DNA from 2 places in the Streptomyces venetus genome. Region 1 is predicted to be linked to the other one. Evidence: riboswitches for the same ligand, from Rfam matches in the RefSeq annotation. Region 1 holds a riboswitch; the other holds the start of a gene.
What was found. A riboswitch is a leader RNA that binds a small molecule or an ion and turns the genes downstream of it on or off. The one in region 1 is predicted to bind S-adenosylmethionine.
Positions count from the first base shown of each region.

Region 2: another riboswitch for S-adenosylmethionine. It lies ahead of thrC (threonine synthase); the one in region 1 lies ahead of ABEA82_RS32275 (aminotransferase class V-fold PLP-dependent enzyme).

Region 1 covers NZ_BAABET010000012.1:6,732-14,058, reverse strand. Annotated here, with positions in the region: gene ABEA82_RS32300 (C40 family peptidase) at 1-649, opposite strand, end outside; gene ABEA82_RS32295 (NYN domain-containing protein) at 899-2,248, opposite strand; gene ABEA82_RS32290 (hypothetical protein) at 2,286-2,525, opposite strand; gene ABEA82_RS32285 (rhomboid family intramembrane serine protease) at 2,685-3,437, shown strand; gene ABEA82_RS32280 (Lrp/AsnC family transcriptional regulator) at 3,434-3,715, shown strand; gene ABEA82_RS32275 (aminotransferase class V-fold PLP-dependent enzyme) at 3,738-5,105, opposite strand; SAM riboswitch class IV at 5,254-5,370, opposite strand; gene trpD (anthranilate phosphoribosyltransferase) at 5,443-6,507, opposite strand; gene qcrB (cytochrome bc1 complex cytochrome b subunit) at 6,634-7,327, opposite strand, start outside.
Region 2 covers NZ_BAABET010000005.1:474,654-481,980, forward strand. Annotated here, with positions in the region: gene ABEA82_RS19260 (ubiquitin-like small modifier protein 1) at 227-502, opposite strand; gene thrC (threonine synthase) at 589-1,875, opposite strand; SAM riboswitch class I at 1,894-2,049, opposite strand; gene ABEA82_RS19270 (glucosyl-3-phosphoglycerate synthase) at 2,205-3,149, shown strand; gene ABEA82_RS19275 (alpha,alpha-trehalose-phosphate synthase (UDP-forming)) at 3,223-4,611, shown strand; gene otsB (trehalose-phosphatase) at 4,617-5,468, shown strand; gene ABEA82_RS19285 (DUF3263 domain-containing protein) at 5,597-5,845, opposite strand; gene ABEA82_RS19290 (ABC transporter substrate-binding protein) at 5,893-7,146, opposite strand; gene ABEA82_RS19295 (ROK family protein) at 7,300-7,327, shown strand, end outside.

The DNA of each region.
Region 1 (7,327 bases):
CGCTGTCCCGGCTGGCGCGTTCCTGCTCGGCGGCGAGGGCCTGCTTCTCGGCGGCGGTGAGGCTGTTGAGCAGCTTCTGCGCGGAGGAGAGCTTGCCCTGGACTTCCGTCTTCTTCTTGCCGAGCTCGGCGCGGGTGGAGGCGAGGTCCTTGAGCTTCTCGGAGGCCTCGGCGCGGTCCTGGGCGAGTTCGCGCTGCTTCTCCTGGACCTTCTTCAGCGCCTCGACCTGCTGGCTGCTCAACTGGTCGAGCGTGGAGGCCTTGTCGAGGTAGCTGTCCGGGTCCGAGGAGAGGAAGAGCTGGACGGACGGGTCGATGGAGCCGGTGCGGTACTGCGACGCGGCCGCGAGACCCAGGCTGTCGCGCAGCTCGTTGAGCTCCTCCTGGCCGCGGGCGACGTTGTCCTGGATGGTGGAGATCTCCTTCTGGAGCTTCTCCTGCTTCTCCTTGGCCCCGTTGTACTTCTCGGTGGCCTGCTCCGCCTCTTCGTAGAGCTTGTCGACCTTGGCCTTGACCTCGTCCTTGCTCGGCTTCTCGCTGGGTGCGGCATTGGCGGCCTGCGAGCTGAAGGCGACGGCAGCGGCAGCGGCGGTGGTCAGCACGGTGACACGTGCGCGGCTCGGCTGCTTCGGACGACGGTGGGACGCCACGGGTGACTAGCTCCTTCTTGGCCCCTCCGCCGTCGCTCCCGATGAGCGATCACCCGAGCAGGAGGTTCGGGGCCTGACCCTAGTGACCTTCCTGTGATCAGTTCAAATCCTCAGATGAAAAATTGCGTCACAGTGAGCCAACTTTTCCCCTGGACTCACAGGCCGTGAGCCCCACTTGACGCAACGTGGCCCACATGTCTCACCAATAGGGGCATCACGCCCGGAGGTTACGCATCGCCCGTACGGTTCCTAGGCTCGCGAAAGGCGCTTGAGGAGCATCGCCGAGGCCACGGGGCGGGCGCCCGCCCTGGCCACGCCGTCGGCGACCTCGCGGTCCGTCGAGGCCACGATGACGGGCCTGCCAGGGGGTTCGGCACGCACCAGCTGGCGGATCAGCTCGTCGGCGGTGACGCCCGGCTTCGAGAACAGCACCCGGACCCCGCGGGGCGGCGCCAGCAGCACCGGTGCGACCAGTTCGGCCCCGTCGAAGACGCACGTCACCTCGGCGCCGCTCTGCGCCGCCAGCTGCGAGAGCTGCCCGAGCAGCCGCAGCCGCTGCTTCTCCAGTGGCATTTGCGGATAACCCGTTTTGGTGACGTTGTAACCGTCGACGACGAGGTGTGCCTGCGGCAGCGCCAGCAGCTGGTCGAGGACCTGCGGGTCGTCCTCGGAGAGCGCGCGGGCGGCGATGTCCTTCGGGGTCATCCTCCCCGGCTCGACGGCGTCCACGGTCTCGGCGGGCCGCACCGACACCGGCGGCAGCGCCAGTTCGCGCCGGAGCCCCTGGGTGGCGTCGAGCAGGGTGTCCAGCAGCAGCCGCACCCGCATGTCCTCGACGCTGCGGCCCTCGCGCGCCGCCCGCCGCGTGGCCTCCAGAGCGGCCTCGGTCTCCCCCAGCCGGGCCTTGAGCCGCCGGGCCTCGCTCTCGGCGGCGGACACCTGGGCATGCCCCTCGGCGCGTACGGCCTCGGTCTCGCGGTGCGCCTTGCGCAGGGCCGCCTCGCCGCGCTTGACGTCGCTGACGGCGGCGCGGAGCTTGCGGTGCAGCGCCTCGGTCTCCTTCTTGGCCGAATCCAGCTCCGCGCGCAGCCGCTCGGTCTCGGCCCTGGTGTGTTCGCGGGCCCGCTCCAGCTCGGCGCGCAACCGCTCCAGCTCGGCCCGGCTCTCCTCGTCGGCGCGCTCGGCGTCGGCCCGCTGGGCCTCCTCGCCGGCGGCGGTCACCAGCTTCACCCAGCCGAGGGGCCGCAGTACGTAGGCCGCGGCCGCCACGTCGAGCGGGTCCGCGGCCGGGGGCGGGGAGCCTGAGTCGAGAGCGCCGGTCAGCTCCGGCTGGGTCTCTCTGAGCTTCTCCCCGATGCGCTGGCGGAACAGCGGATCGGTCTCCAGCGCGGCCGCCATCGCGTTGCCGGCGAACTTGGTCCGGCGGTTCGGAGCGAACCGGGCGTACTGCCGGAGTTGCGCGGGCAGCTCGCCGACCGTCAGCGAGCCGAAGCCGTCGGAGACGATCTGCACGACCCTGCGGCGCACACCGTCGGGCAGCGGACGGTCGAGCACCTCAGCGGCGCCGTCGCCCGGCCCCCCGCCTGTGGTCTCCGCCATCCGTCACACCCCAATGCCTGTGCGGGGCCAGCTCCCCTCAGGAGCCGGCGCCCGGCCTGTCCACGAGTTCCACCTGGTCCACCGCGTTGCACCAGCGGCAGCGCACCGACTCGATGGTCTCACTGAGCACCTCGCGCTCCTCGACCTTCGGCTCTCCGGCCAGGTCGAGGTGGACGTACTCGACGACCTTCGACGAGCGGGTCACGTCGAACCGCGTGAGGTTGCCGCAGAGGGTGCAGCGCCACCGCGTCTCGGCGGTCGGCAGGGGAACCGTCATCGTGACCTGTTCTCTTTCCTTCTAGTGTCCGTGACGCCACCGGCATCCCCGGTGCGTGTGGCTCGTAACCCTACGGCCTGCCGGGTCGTCGCCGCCCACGCGTCCACGGCGGCGAGGCGGTCTGGGCTGTTGCGTCCGGTTACGTCATGCTCTGTATTCATGATCAGCAAGTGGAGTGCGTCCCTCGTCCGGGCCGGCCGAGCGGTCAGGGGGTCGTCGGCGCCGGTGACGTACTCACTGATCGCCCTGTGCTGCGTGCTCTTCCTGGCCGGCCCCGCCGCGGGCCTGAACCCGGCCTATGGCACGGGCGACGACCTGCTCGCCGCCCAGCGGGCCTGCTTCCGTCGCTGGGGCGTGATCCCCGCAGAACTGTTCGAAGGGTCCGCCGCATCGGCACTGACCCCCGCGACCGCGCTCTTCGTCCACGGCAGCTGGGTGCACCTGCTCGGCAACATGCTCTTCCTCTACGTCTTCGGGGCGATGACCGAGGAGCGGATGGGCCGGGTTCAGTTCATCCTGTTCTACGTCGGCTGCGGCTACCTGGCCCTGCTGGGCTACGCCGTCGCCAACGCGGACTCCGAGCAGTCCCTGGTGGGGGCGTCGGGGGCGATCTCGGCGGTCCTCGGTGCATTCCTGTACCTGTTCCCCAGGGCCCGGGTGACCAGTCTCCTGCCGTTTCTCTTCTTTCTGCCGGTGCGCTTCCCGGCCTGGGTGGTGCTGCCCTTCTGGGCGGCGCTGCAGTGGCTGGCGGCGGGGCGGGCCTCGGACGGCCCGGGCGTGGCCTACCTCGCCCACCTGATCGGATTCGGTCTGGGCTTCGGCTACGCGTCGCTCCGCTACGGCCGCCCGACCAGCCCCACTAGAGTGAAGGCCGCCCCTGCTCCGGCCTCCGAGGGAGAGAACAAACCGTGATCACCGCGATCGTCCTCATCAAGACCAGCGTGGACCGGATCCCCGAGATCGCGGAGTCGATCGCCGCGCTGGACAGCGTCAGCGAGGTCTTCTCCGTCACCGGCACCTACGACCTCATCGCGATGGTCCGGGTGCGGCAGCACGAGGACCTGGCCGAGGTCATCCCCGGCCGGATCAGCAAGATCCCCGGCGTCGAGGGCACGGACACGCACGTGGCGTTCCGTACCTACTCGCAGCACGACCTGGAGGCGGCGTTCTCGATCGGGCTGGACAGCTAGGCCCTGTCGTTCGGCTACCGACTCACGCCGACGTGTCCGGGACGCAACGGCCGTCCTCGGTGCGGTAGTTCCACCGCGCGCCGTCCTGGACCAGCTCCCGCACGGCGTCGACGAACCGCTCGACGTGCTCGTCGGGCGTGCCCGCGCCGAAGCTCACCCGGATCGCGTTGAGGGACTTCTCGCCGGGGGCCGCCTCCGGTGCGCCGCACTCGCCCTGGGTCTGCGGGTCGCTGCCCAGCAGCGTCCGCAGGAGGGGGTGGGCGCAGAAGAGCCCGTCCCGCACCCCGATGCCGTACTCGGCGGAGAGGGCGGCGGCGAAGTGGGAGCTGTTCCAGCCCTCGACGACGAAGGAGAGCACACCGACCCGCGGGGCGTCGTCGCCGAAGAGGGAGAGGATCCGGACCTCCGGCACCCCGGCCAGGCCCGCCCGCACCTTCTCGATCAGGTACTGCTCCCGCGCGACCAGCTGGTCGAATCCGGCCTCGGTGAGCGCCGCGCAGGCGGAGGCGATGGAGTAGGCGCCGATGACGTTCGGCGATCCGGCCTCGTGGCGGGCGGCGGTCTCGTGCCACTCCACGTCCACTCCCCCGTCCGTGCGCCGGGCGACCTTGCGGCTGGCGCCGCCGCCCGCCAGGTACGGCTCGGCCTCGCGCAGCCAGTCGGCACGCCCGGCCAGGACGCCGGAGCCGAAGGGCGCGTACAGCTTGTGCCCGGAGAAGGCGACCCAGTCGACGTCGAGGTCCGCGACGGACACGGGGTGGTGCGGGGCCAGCTGGGCGGCGTCGAGCACGATCCGGGCGCCATGGGCGTGCGCGGCCGCCGCCAGTTCCTGTACGGGCCACAGCTCGCCGGTGACGTTCGAGGCGCCGGTGACGCAGACGAGGGCCGGTCCGTGAGGCTCCCGGTCGGCGAGGGCGCGCTCCAGGGTCTCGACCGCCTCGCGGGGGCTGCTCGGGGCGTCGAGGTAGGTGACCCGGGCGTTCCGCCAGGGCAGCAGCGAGGCGTGGTGCTCGGTCTCGAAGACGAAGACCTGGCAGCCGGCCGGAAGCGCGTCGGCGAGCAGGTTGAGGGAGTCGGTGGTGGACCGGGTGAACACGACCTGGTCGCCGTCCCGGCAGCCGAGGAACTCCGCGACCGTCCGGCGGGCGTTCTCGAACAGGTCGGTCGACAGCTGGGACAGGTACCCGGCACCACGGTGGACGCTGCCGTAGTACGGGGCGTAGGCGGCGACGTCGTCCCAGACCCGCTGGAGGGCCGGGGCGCTGGCGGCGTAGTCGAGCGCGGCGTAGGTGACCTCGCCTCCGGTGACGAGCGGCACGGTGACGTCCCGTCCCAGAACGGGCAGCGGGGCACAAACGGACTGGTCGGCGGCGACGGTGGAGACAGACATGGGTGAACTCCCGTGAAGGCAGGTGGAATCCGCCCGCGAGCCGGTACGGCGGTACGCGTACGGCTACCAGCGGGGGTGAAAGGAAAAGGGGGTGCGGAGGCGGGGCTCTGCGGCCCTATCGCATTCGCTGGTTCACGGGAAACTCCTCGTCACGCGCTTGCCACAGACCTCGCTGCCTGCAGCCCGGTCTTCACCCGGGGCACCCCGCCACGGACGGAGGGTTGCCGGACAGTCGGCCGGGGCCTCATGACTGTCACTCATGACCTGCTCAGGAACCTACGGGAAAAGATCGGCGCCCCGCAACCCGAGTCCGGATCGCGGGACGCCGAGGGTTTTGCTACGCGTTGCTCGCGGCCACCCAGCGCTCCAGCGTGCGCTTCGCCGCCCCGGAGTCGATCGACTCGGCGGCCTTCGCCATCCCGGCCGCGATCTGCTCGGCCAGCGGCGTCCGCGCCGGCTCCAGCGCCACCAGCGCCGCCGCCGAGTTCAGCAGGACCGCGTCGCGCACCGGGCCGGTCTCGCCGTCCAGCAGGCGGCGGGCGACCTCCGCGTTGTACGAGGCGTCCGCACCGCGCAGGGCCTCCACGGGGACCAGTTCGATGCCCACGTCGCGCGGGTCGAAGGACTCCTCGGTCACCTTGCCGTCGCGGACGACCCACACCCGGGAGGTGGCCGTGGTGGTGAGTTCGTCGAGACCGTCGTCGCCGCGGAAGACCAACGACGAGTGGCCGCGCTCGGCGAAGACGCCCGCGACGATGGGTGCCATGCGCGGGTCCGCGACCCCGACGGCCTGGGCGCGCACCTTGGCGGGGTTGGTCAGCGGACCGAGGACGTTGAAGATCGTCCGGATGCCCAACTGGCCACGGGCGGCGCCCACGTACCGCATCGCCGGGTGGAACTTCGCCGCGAAGCAGAAGGTGATCCCGGCCTCCTCGGCGACGGCGGCCACCCGCGGTGTCGGCAGTTCCAGATTGACGCCGAGCTTCTCCAGGACGTCCGAGGCCCCTGACGCCGACGACGCGGCCCGGTTGCCGTGCTTGACGACCTTCGCGCCGGTGCCGGCGATGACGATCGCGGACATCGTGGAGATGTTGACGGTCTTGGCTCCGTCGCCGCCGGTGCCGACGATGTCGACGGTCGGACCCGGCACCTCGATGACGTTCGCGTGCTCGTACATCGCCCGGACGAACCCGGCGATCTCCTCGACCGTCTCGCCCTTGGCGCGCAGCGCCACCACGAACCCGGCGATCTGCGCGTCCGTGGCCTCCCCGCGCATGATGAGGTCCATGGCCCAGGCGGTGTCGTCGGCGGTCAGGTCGCGGCGGTCCAGCAGGCCGTTCAGCAGGGCCGGCCAGGTGCGGCCCGCCGCGGTGTCGCCTCCAGCGGGGGTCACAGCGCTCATAAGCCGCTCCTGGGTCGTCGTACGTCACGTAAAAGCTGTGGTCTCACCCTATCCAGCCCGGGACACCACGAAGGGCCCCGTCCGAACACCGGACGGGGCCCCCTCTGTGGCGTGGCGAAGCAGTGATCAGTGGTGGCCGTGGCCGCTCGTGATCTCCCGGTACTCCTCGGCGGTGGGCTTCGGGATCTGGGCGCCCTCGCCGTAGTAGGACTCGCTGAGCTTGGCGCGCAGCTTCTCGGAGCCCTTCACCTTGCGCTCGACACCGTTCTCGTCGACCGTCGGGCCGATCTCGACCGGCTTGTACTGCTCGTGCGCGGTGAGCGTGTACATCTGCTCCTGGCTGAGCGGCTCGTGCACCTCGATGAACTCACCGTGCGGCAGGCGCTTGATGATGCCCGACTCGCGGCCGTGCAGCACCTTCTCCTTGTCCCGGCGCTGCAGGCCGAGGCAGATGCGCTTGGTGATGATGAAGGCGATGACCGGCCCGGCGAAGAACCCGATCCGGACGAACCAGGTGACCGAGTTGATCGACAGGTGGAAGTGGGTGGCGACGATGTCGTTGCCACCGCCGATCAGCATGATGATGTACGCGGTGACCCAGGCGACGCCGAAGCCCGTGCGCGTCGGGGCGTTGCGCGGCCGGTCCAGGATGTGGTGCTCGCGCTTGTCCCCGGTGACCCACGACTCGATGAACGGGTAGAGGGCGATCATGCCGAGGAAGAGACCGAAGACCACCAGCGGGATGAACACACCGAGGACGAGTGTGTGACCCCAGAGGTTGATCTCCCAGCCCGGCATCGCGCGGATCAGACCCTCGGCG
Region 2 (7,327 bases), on a different contig from region 1:
ACAAAGGGAACAAAAGCCGCGAAAGACACTCACACTTTGGCTACATCTTGTCGGGCGCGCGGCAGGAATTCAGGGCTCACGATCACGAGATCGGGAGCGTGTTCCCCAACTGTACCGCGCTCAACCACACAGAATTGCCCCCTCCGCTTCTCTCACGGAGGGGGCAATTCGATGAACTCTCGGTAACCGGCGTTACTCCGGGTAACAATCAAGCCGGTCGGCCGGTTCAGCCACCGGCGACCGCCGGGATGATCGACACGCCGGCACCGTCCGGCGTCGCCGTCTCAAGACCCTGCTCGAACCGCACGTCGTCGTCGTTCACGTACACGTTGACGAACCGCCGCAGCTTGCCCTGGTCGTCCAGGACGCGGGCGGCGATCCCGGTGTGGTTCTTCTCGAGATCGGCGATGACCTCCCCGAGGGTCGCCCCGTCGGCGGACACCTCGGCCTGACCGCCGGTGTAGGTACGCAGGATGGTGGGGATGCGGACGGTGACGCTCATGACTTCAAAACCTCCAGTTGGGAATCGCCCTCAGGGGCGCGGGGAACTGCGCGACCAGCCCCCCACCGGCCCGCAGCGAACAACGATCAGACGAGCCCGGCATCCCGGAACGAGTCCAGGTTGGGCCGAATGGTCGCAGTCAGCCCCGTGCCCGCCACCGCGTCCAGCGTCTTCAGACCATCCCCGGTGTTGAGCACGACAGTGGTCTTGGTGGGGTCGAGCACCCCGTTCTCGATCAACTTGCGCGCAACACCCACCGTCACACCCCCGGCCGTCTCCGCGAAGATCCCCTCGGTCCGCGCGAGCAGCTTGATCGCATCCACGACCTGCTCGTCGTTCACGTCCTCCACCGCACCACCCGTACGGCGCGCGATGTCCAGCACGTACGGCCCGTCCGCCGGGTTGCCGATCGCCAGGGACTTGGCGATGGTGTCCGGCTTCTGCGGGCGGACCACGTCGTGCCCGGCCTTGAACGCCGTCGACACCGGCGAACAGCCGAGCGCCTGCGCACCGAAGATCTTGTACGGCTTGTCCTCGACCAGCCCGAGCTTGATCAGCTCCTGAAGACCCTTGTCGATCTTCGTGAGCTGCGAGCCGGAGGCGATCGGCACGACCAGCTGGTCCGGGAGCTGCCAGCCGAGCTGCTCGCAGATCTCGTACGCGAGGGTCTTCGACCCCTCCGCGTAGTACGGACGCAGGTTGACGTTGACGAAGCCCCAGCCCTCGCCGGCCGGGTCCCCGATGAGCTCCGAGCAGAAGCGGTTCACGTCGTCGTAGTTGCCCTCGATGCCGACGAGCTCGCCGCCGTAGACCGCGGCCATGACGACCTTGCCCTGCTCCAGGTCGTGCGGGATGAACACGCAGGAGCGGAAGCCGGCGCGGGCCGCCGCCGCGCCCACCGCGCCGGCGAGGTTGCCGGTGGAGGAGCAGGACAGCGTGGTGAAGCCGAAGGCGCGGGCGGCCTCCAGGGCCTGGGCGACGACGCGGTCCTTGAAGGAGTGCGTCGGGTTGCCGGAGTCGTCCTTGACGAAGAGCTTGCCCGCGTCGACGCCGAGCTCGCGCGCCAGGTTGTCGGCCTTGACGAGCTGGGTCCAGCCCGGGTTGATGTTCGGCTTGTCCGCCACGTCGGCCGGGACCGGCAGCAGCGGGGCGTAGCGCCAGATGTTCGCGGGGCCCGCCTCGATGCGCTTGCGGAGCTCTTCGGTGTCGTAGGCCGAGAAGTCGTAGGCGATCTCCAGCGGGCCGAAACACTCCTCGCATGCGAAGACCGGGCCGAGGGGCACGCGGTGGCCGCACTCGCGGCAGCTCAGGGCGGCGGCGGGGCCGAGGTCGACGGTGGTGTTCGTGGTGCTTGCAACAGTCTGCGCAGCCATATGAGGCGAGGCCCTTTCTCCTCATCTTCCTCACGACGCATCTCGCCGTGAGACGGATTTGGCACCTTCCCTAGTCGGGAGCCTCGCGAAGTGGTCGCCAGTGACCTACGAGTACCGACTGGAGGGTTGCCGGGGCTTCATCGGGCCGTTTCCCTCTGCCCCTCTGGATGAGCTGTATGTGGTTGTAAACAGCGGTTGACCCCGGACATGCGTTGGTCACCCGCGTTGTTCAAGACTGTAACCGACGACCAGGACAGTTGAGATAGTCGTCCGAACCGCGAGATGGATCACAGGTCCGTCCCGCCGAGAGAACCCAGAGGAGCGCCACGGTGCTGGAAGAAGTCGAGCGCTGGCTGAGCACCCGTTCCTGGTCCGCGGCCGATCGCCCGCTCCACCAGATACTGGCAGCCAAGCAGCGCACGGGCCAGACGGTCAGCGTCGTACTGCCCGCGCTCAACGAGGAGGAGACCGTCGGCGACATCGCCGCCGTCATCCGCCACGACCTGATGCGGCAGGTCCCGCTCGTCGACGAGCTGGTCGTCGTCGACTCGGGCTCGACCGACCGTACGTCGGAGGTGGCCGCCGCCGCGGGCGCGACGGTGGTGCACCGGGACGCGATACTCCCGCGCCTGCCGGCCGTGCCCGGCAAGGGCGAGGTGCTGTGGCGTGCGCTGCTCGCGACCAGCGGGGACGTCGTCTGCTTCGTCGACGCCGACCTCAGGGACTTCTCGTCCGAGTTCGTCTCCGGGATCGTGGGCCCGCTGCTCACCGACCCGGACGTCGACCTGGTGAAAGGCATGTACGACCGCCCCCTGGGGGGCGCCAGCGGGCAGGGCGGCCGGGTCACCGAGCTGATGGCCAGGCCGCTGCTCAACATGCACTGGCCGCAGCTGGCCGGGTTCGTGCAGCCGCTCGGCGGCGAGTACGCGGCCCGCCGCTCGCTGCTGGAGCAGCTGCCGTTCCCCGTCGGGTACGGCGTCGAGCTGGGCATGCTGGTCGACGCCCTGCACCTGGTGGGGCTCGACGCACTCGCCCAGGTGGACGTCGGGGTGCGCAAGCACCGGCACCAGGACGGGCAGGCGCTGGGCCGGATGGCCGCCGCGATCTACCGCACGGCCCAGCTGCGGCTGGCCCGCGGGCACCTGGTCCGGCCGTCCCTGACCCAGTTCGAGCGGGGCGAGGACGGCTTCGAGCCGCGTACCTACTCGGTGGACACCGAGGAGCGTCCGCCGATGGTGGAGATCGCCGAGTACCAGGCGCGGCGGGCGGCCTGACCGGGGCCGTTTTCGGCCGGGTGGGGCAGGTCCGTACGTTTGAGCGTTTCCTGGCCGGGCTAGGTTGAGGCTTATGGCTTCAACGTACGGTGCTGCCCAGGTGCTGGTGGCCTCCAACCGCGGCCCGGTCTCTTACACGGTCGGCGAGGACGGTTCGCTGAACGCCAAGCGCGGCGGCGGCGGGCTGGTCTCCGGGCTCTCCGCGATCGGCTCGGACGCGGACGCGCTGTGGGTGTGCTCGGCGCTGTCCGACGGCGACCGCGAGGCGGTCCGGCGTGGCGTCGGCGAGGACGGCGTGCGGATGCTGGACATCCCGGCCGACGTGCACGCGGACGCGTACAACGGCATCGCGAACTCGGTGCTGTGGTTCGTGCACCACATGCTGTACCAGACGCCGCTGGAGCCGGTCTTCGACGCGGAGTTCCGGCGGCAGTGGACGTCGTACGAGACGTACAACCGGGCGTTCGCCGAGGCGCTGGCGGAAGAGGCGGCGCAGGGCGCGGCGGTCGTGGTGCAGGACTACCACTTGACGCTGGTGCCGGGCATGCTCCGCGAGCTGCGGCCCGACCTGCGCATCGGCCACTTCTCGCACACGCCGTGGGCGCCGCCCGAGTACTTCCGGATGCTGCCGGACGACGTGGCCGGGCAGGTGCTGCGCGGCATGCTGGGCGCGGACCGGCTGGGCTTCCTCACACGGCGCTGGGCGGACGCGTTCGAGGCGTGCGCCGAGCGGTTCGCCGGCGGGCTCGGCGGCACGCGGATCGGCGTGCACGGGCTGGGGGCCGACGCGGACTTCCTGCGCAAGCGGGCGCACGAGCAGGACGTCGAGGAGCGGATCGTGGCGCTCCGCCAGGAGATCGGCGAGGGCCGACGCACCATCGTCCGGGTCGACCGCACCGAGCTGTCGAAGAACATCGTCCGCGGCCTGCTCGCCTACCGGCGGCTGCTGGAGACCCATGCCGAGTGGCGCGAGCGGGTGGTGCACGTCGCCTTCGCGTACCCGTCGCGGCAGGACCTCGCGGTGTACCGGGACTACACGGCGGAGGTGCAGCGGCTGGCGGACGAGATCAACGCCGAGTACGGGACACCGGGCTGGACCCCGGTCGTCCTGCACGTCAAGGACGACTTCGCCCGCTCACTGGCCGCGTACCGGCTGGCCGACGTGGCCCTCGTCAACCCCATCCGCGACGGCATGAACCTCGTCGCCAAGGAGGTCCCGGTGCTCTCCGAGACCGGCTGCGCGCTGGTGCTGTCGCGGGAGGCCGGGGCCTACGAGGAGCTCGGCGAGGACGCGATCACGGTGAACCCCTACGACGTCACCGGCACGGCGACGGCCCTGCACGAGGCCCTGTCGATGGGCCCGGGGGAACGCGCGGAACGCGCCAAGCGCCTCGCGGCGGCGGCCACCGCACTGCCGCCCGCGCAGTGGTTCCTGGACCAGCTCGACGCGCTGAGGAGCTGATCATCATGACCGGCTCGTCCCCCGGCCCCACGCTGCCGGAACCCGCCACACAGCCCGGGCGCGAAGGTCTCGACGCCCTCCTCGCGCATCCGGGCAAGGCCCTGATCGGGCTCGACTTCGACGGAACGCTCGCCCCGATCGTGGCCGACCCCGAGAAGGCCCGGGCCCACCCCGAGGCCCTGTCCGCGCTGGCCGCGCTCGCGCCGAAGGTCGCCGCCGTGGCGGTGATCACGGGGCGGCCCGCCGAGGTGGCGGTGCGCAACGGCGGATTCGCGGACGTACCCGGGCTGGAACACCTCGTCGTCCTGGGGCACTACGGCGCCGAGCGGTGGGACGCCCGCAGCGGCCAGACCAGCGCCCCCGAACCGCACCCCGGCGTCGCCGCGGTCCGTGCCGAGCTGCCCGAGCTCCTCGACCGGCTCGGCGCCTCGCAGGGGACCTGGATCGAGGAGAAGGGCCGGGCGGTGGCCGTGCACACCCGCCGGGCCGCCGATCCGCAGGCCGCCCTGGACTCCCTGCGCGAACCGCTCGCCGGACTGGCGTCCCGCCACGGCCTGATCGTCGAGCCCGGCCGCATGGTCCTCGAACTCCGCCCGCCCGGCATGGACAAGGGCGTCGCGCTCACCGCCTTCGCCCGCGAGATCACCGCCGGATCCGTCCTCTACGCCGGCGACGACCTGGGCGACCTCCCCGCCTACGCCGCCGTCGAAAAACTCCGCTCGAACGGCACCCCGGGCCTACTGGTGTGCAGCGGCAGTGACGAGGTGACCGAGCTCAGGGATCGGTCGGACCTCGTGGTGGACGGCCCACAGGGTGTGGTGCACCTACTGCGAACTCTGGCAGCCCGACTCGGCTGACCGTCGTCACGAACAGTGGGGCACGCCCTCAGGGGCGCGGGGAACTGCGCGGGCGCAGCCCCTCAGGGGCGCGGGGAACTGCGCGAACAACCACAACGCTGCCCGCACCCGCACCCGCACACCACGCCTCAGCGCTCCCCCCGCCGCATCTCCCGCACGCGCCGCAACCGATTCACCGTCACCGGGTCATGGGCCAACGCCCGCGCATCGTCCAACAGCGCGTTGAGCAGCTGGTAATACCGCACAGGCGCAAGCCCCAACTCCTCCCGCACCGCCCGCTCCTTCGCGCCGGGCCCGGGAAACCCACGACGTTCGAGCGCGAGGATCTCCCGCTCCACACGCCCGAGCCCCATCCCGTCGTCGTACTCCTCGTCCATGCCCGGCACGGTAGCGCCCCCCACCGACAGCGGCAGCGCCACCGGCACTACTCCGCGTTCTCCGCCCGGCTCGCCTCCGCCTGGAGCCGGCTGAGGACGCCCGAGGGGCTGCCACCGGGAGCGACCGCCTTGCCGATCTGCTGCTTCACCTGCGCGCTGACCTCGGCCCAGGAGGTCTTGCCGGCCGGGTACAGCTCGGAGGACGGCAGCTCGTCCAGGAACGTCCTGAGGTGCCGGTCCTGGCCCGAGGCGGCCATGGCCGAGGACGCGGAGCTGGTGACCGGCAGCAGGTCGTACTCCCGGGAGAAGGCCAGCACGTTCTTCTCGCTGTAGACGAAGTCGAGGAAGTCGCCGACCTGGTCGCGATGCCCGTTCTTGCGGAACGCCGTCATCCAGTCGGCGACACCGAGCGTGGAACTGGTCGTCCCCTCCTTGCCCGGCGTCGGCACCATGCCGTACTTCACGCCCGCCTTGGCGGCGATCTTCGCCAGGGACGGGTGCCCGTTGAGCATGCCGACCTCGCCCTTGGCGAAGGCGGCGAACGCCGCGGCCCGGTTGAGCTCGCCGGGCGCGACCGGCCCGGTCAGTCCCTTGCCGACCAGGTCGTCCTTCAGCCAGGAGAAGGTGTCGATGTTCTCCGGGGCGTCGATGCCGTAGCTGTCGACGCTGTCGGTGTAGCCGCCCCCGCCGCTGAGCATCCACTGCATGGTCTCGGCCTGCGCCTCCTCCGGGCCGAGGGGCAGCGCGTAGGGGTACTTCACGCCGTCGGCCTTGAGCGCCTCGGCGTCGTCGGCCAGGTCCTCCCAGGTCTCGGGCGGCGTGATCCCGGCCTTGGCGAAGAGGGTCTTGTTGTAGAAGAGCACACGCGTGGAGGAGGCGAACGGCATGCCGTACTGCACGCCCTTGACCTGTCCCGCGGTGGCCAGCTGCCCGACGAAGTCGGCCTGCACGGGTATGGAGAGCAGGTCGTCTGCCTTGTAGAGCTGGTTCTCGGCCGCGTAGTCGGCGTACGCGCCGATCTGCGCCATGTCCGGCGGGTCACCGGCGGCGACCATCTCCCGGACCTTGCGGTCGACGTCGTTCCAGGAGTAGACGCTGACGTCGATCTCCACGTCCGGGTGCTCGGCCTCGTACTCCTTGACGAGCTTGTCCCAGTACTTCCGCGAGCTGTTGGCCGCGTTGTCGCCGTAGTCGGCGGCGACCAGCTTCAGTGTCAGGTCGGCGGAGCCGCCCGTCATGCCGCAGCCGCCGAGGACCGCCGTCATGCCCAGCGCGGACACCACCGCGATCGTTCCTGCCATCCGCCGCCGCTGCACCGCTGTTCTTCCCCACCCTGGCGTCGCCGCCCGTTACCGTGGCGTTGCCGCCACCGAAAGTTTTCGATATTCGGAATAAGGTCTACACCACGTGAGTGGACTAGACCTCTTGCGGGTCCCCGGGTCACACTGTTCTCCGTGAGACATGTCATCGCCCTCGACGTGG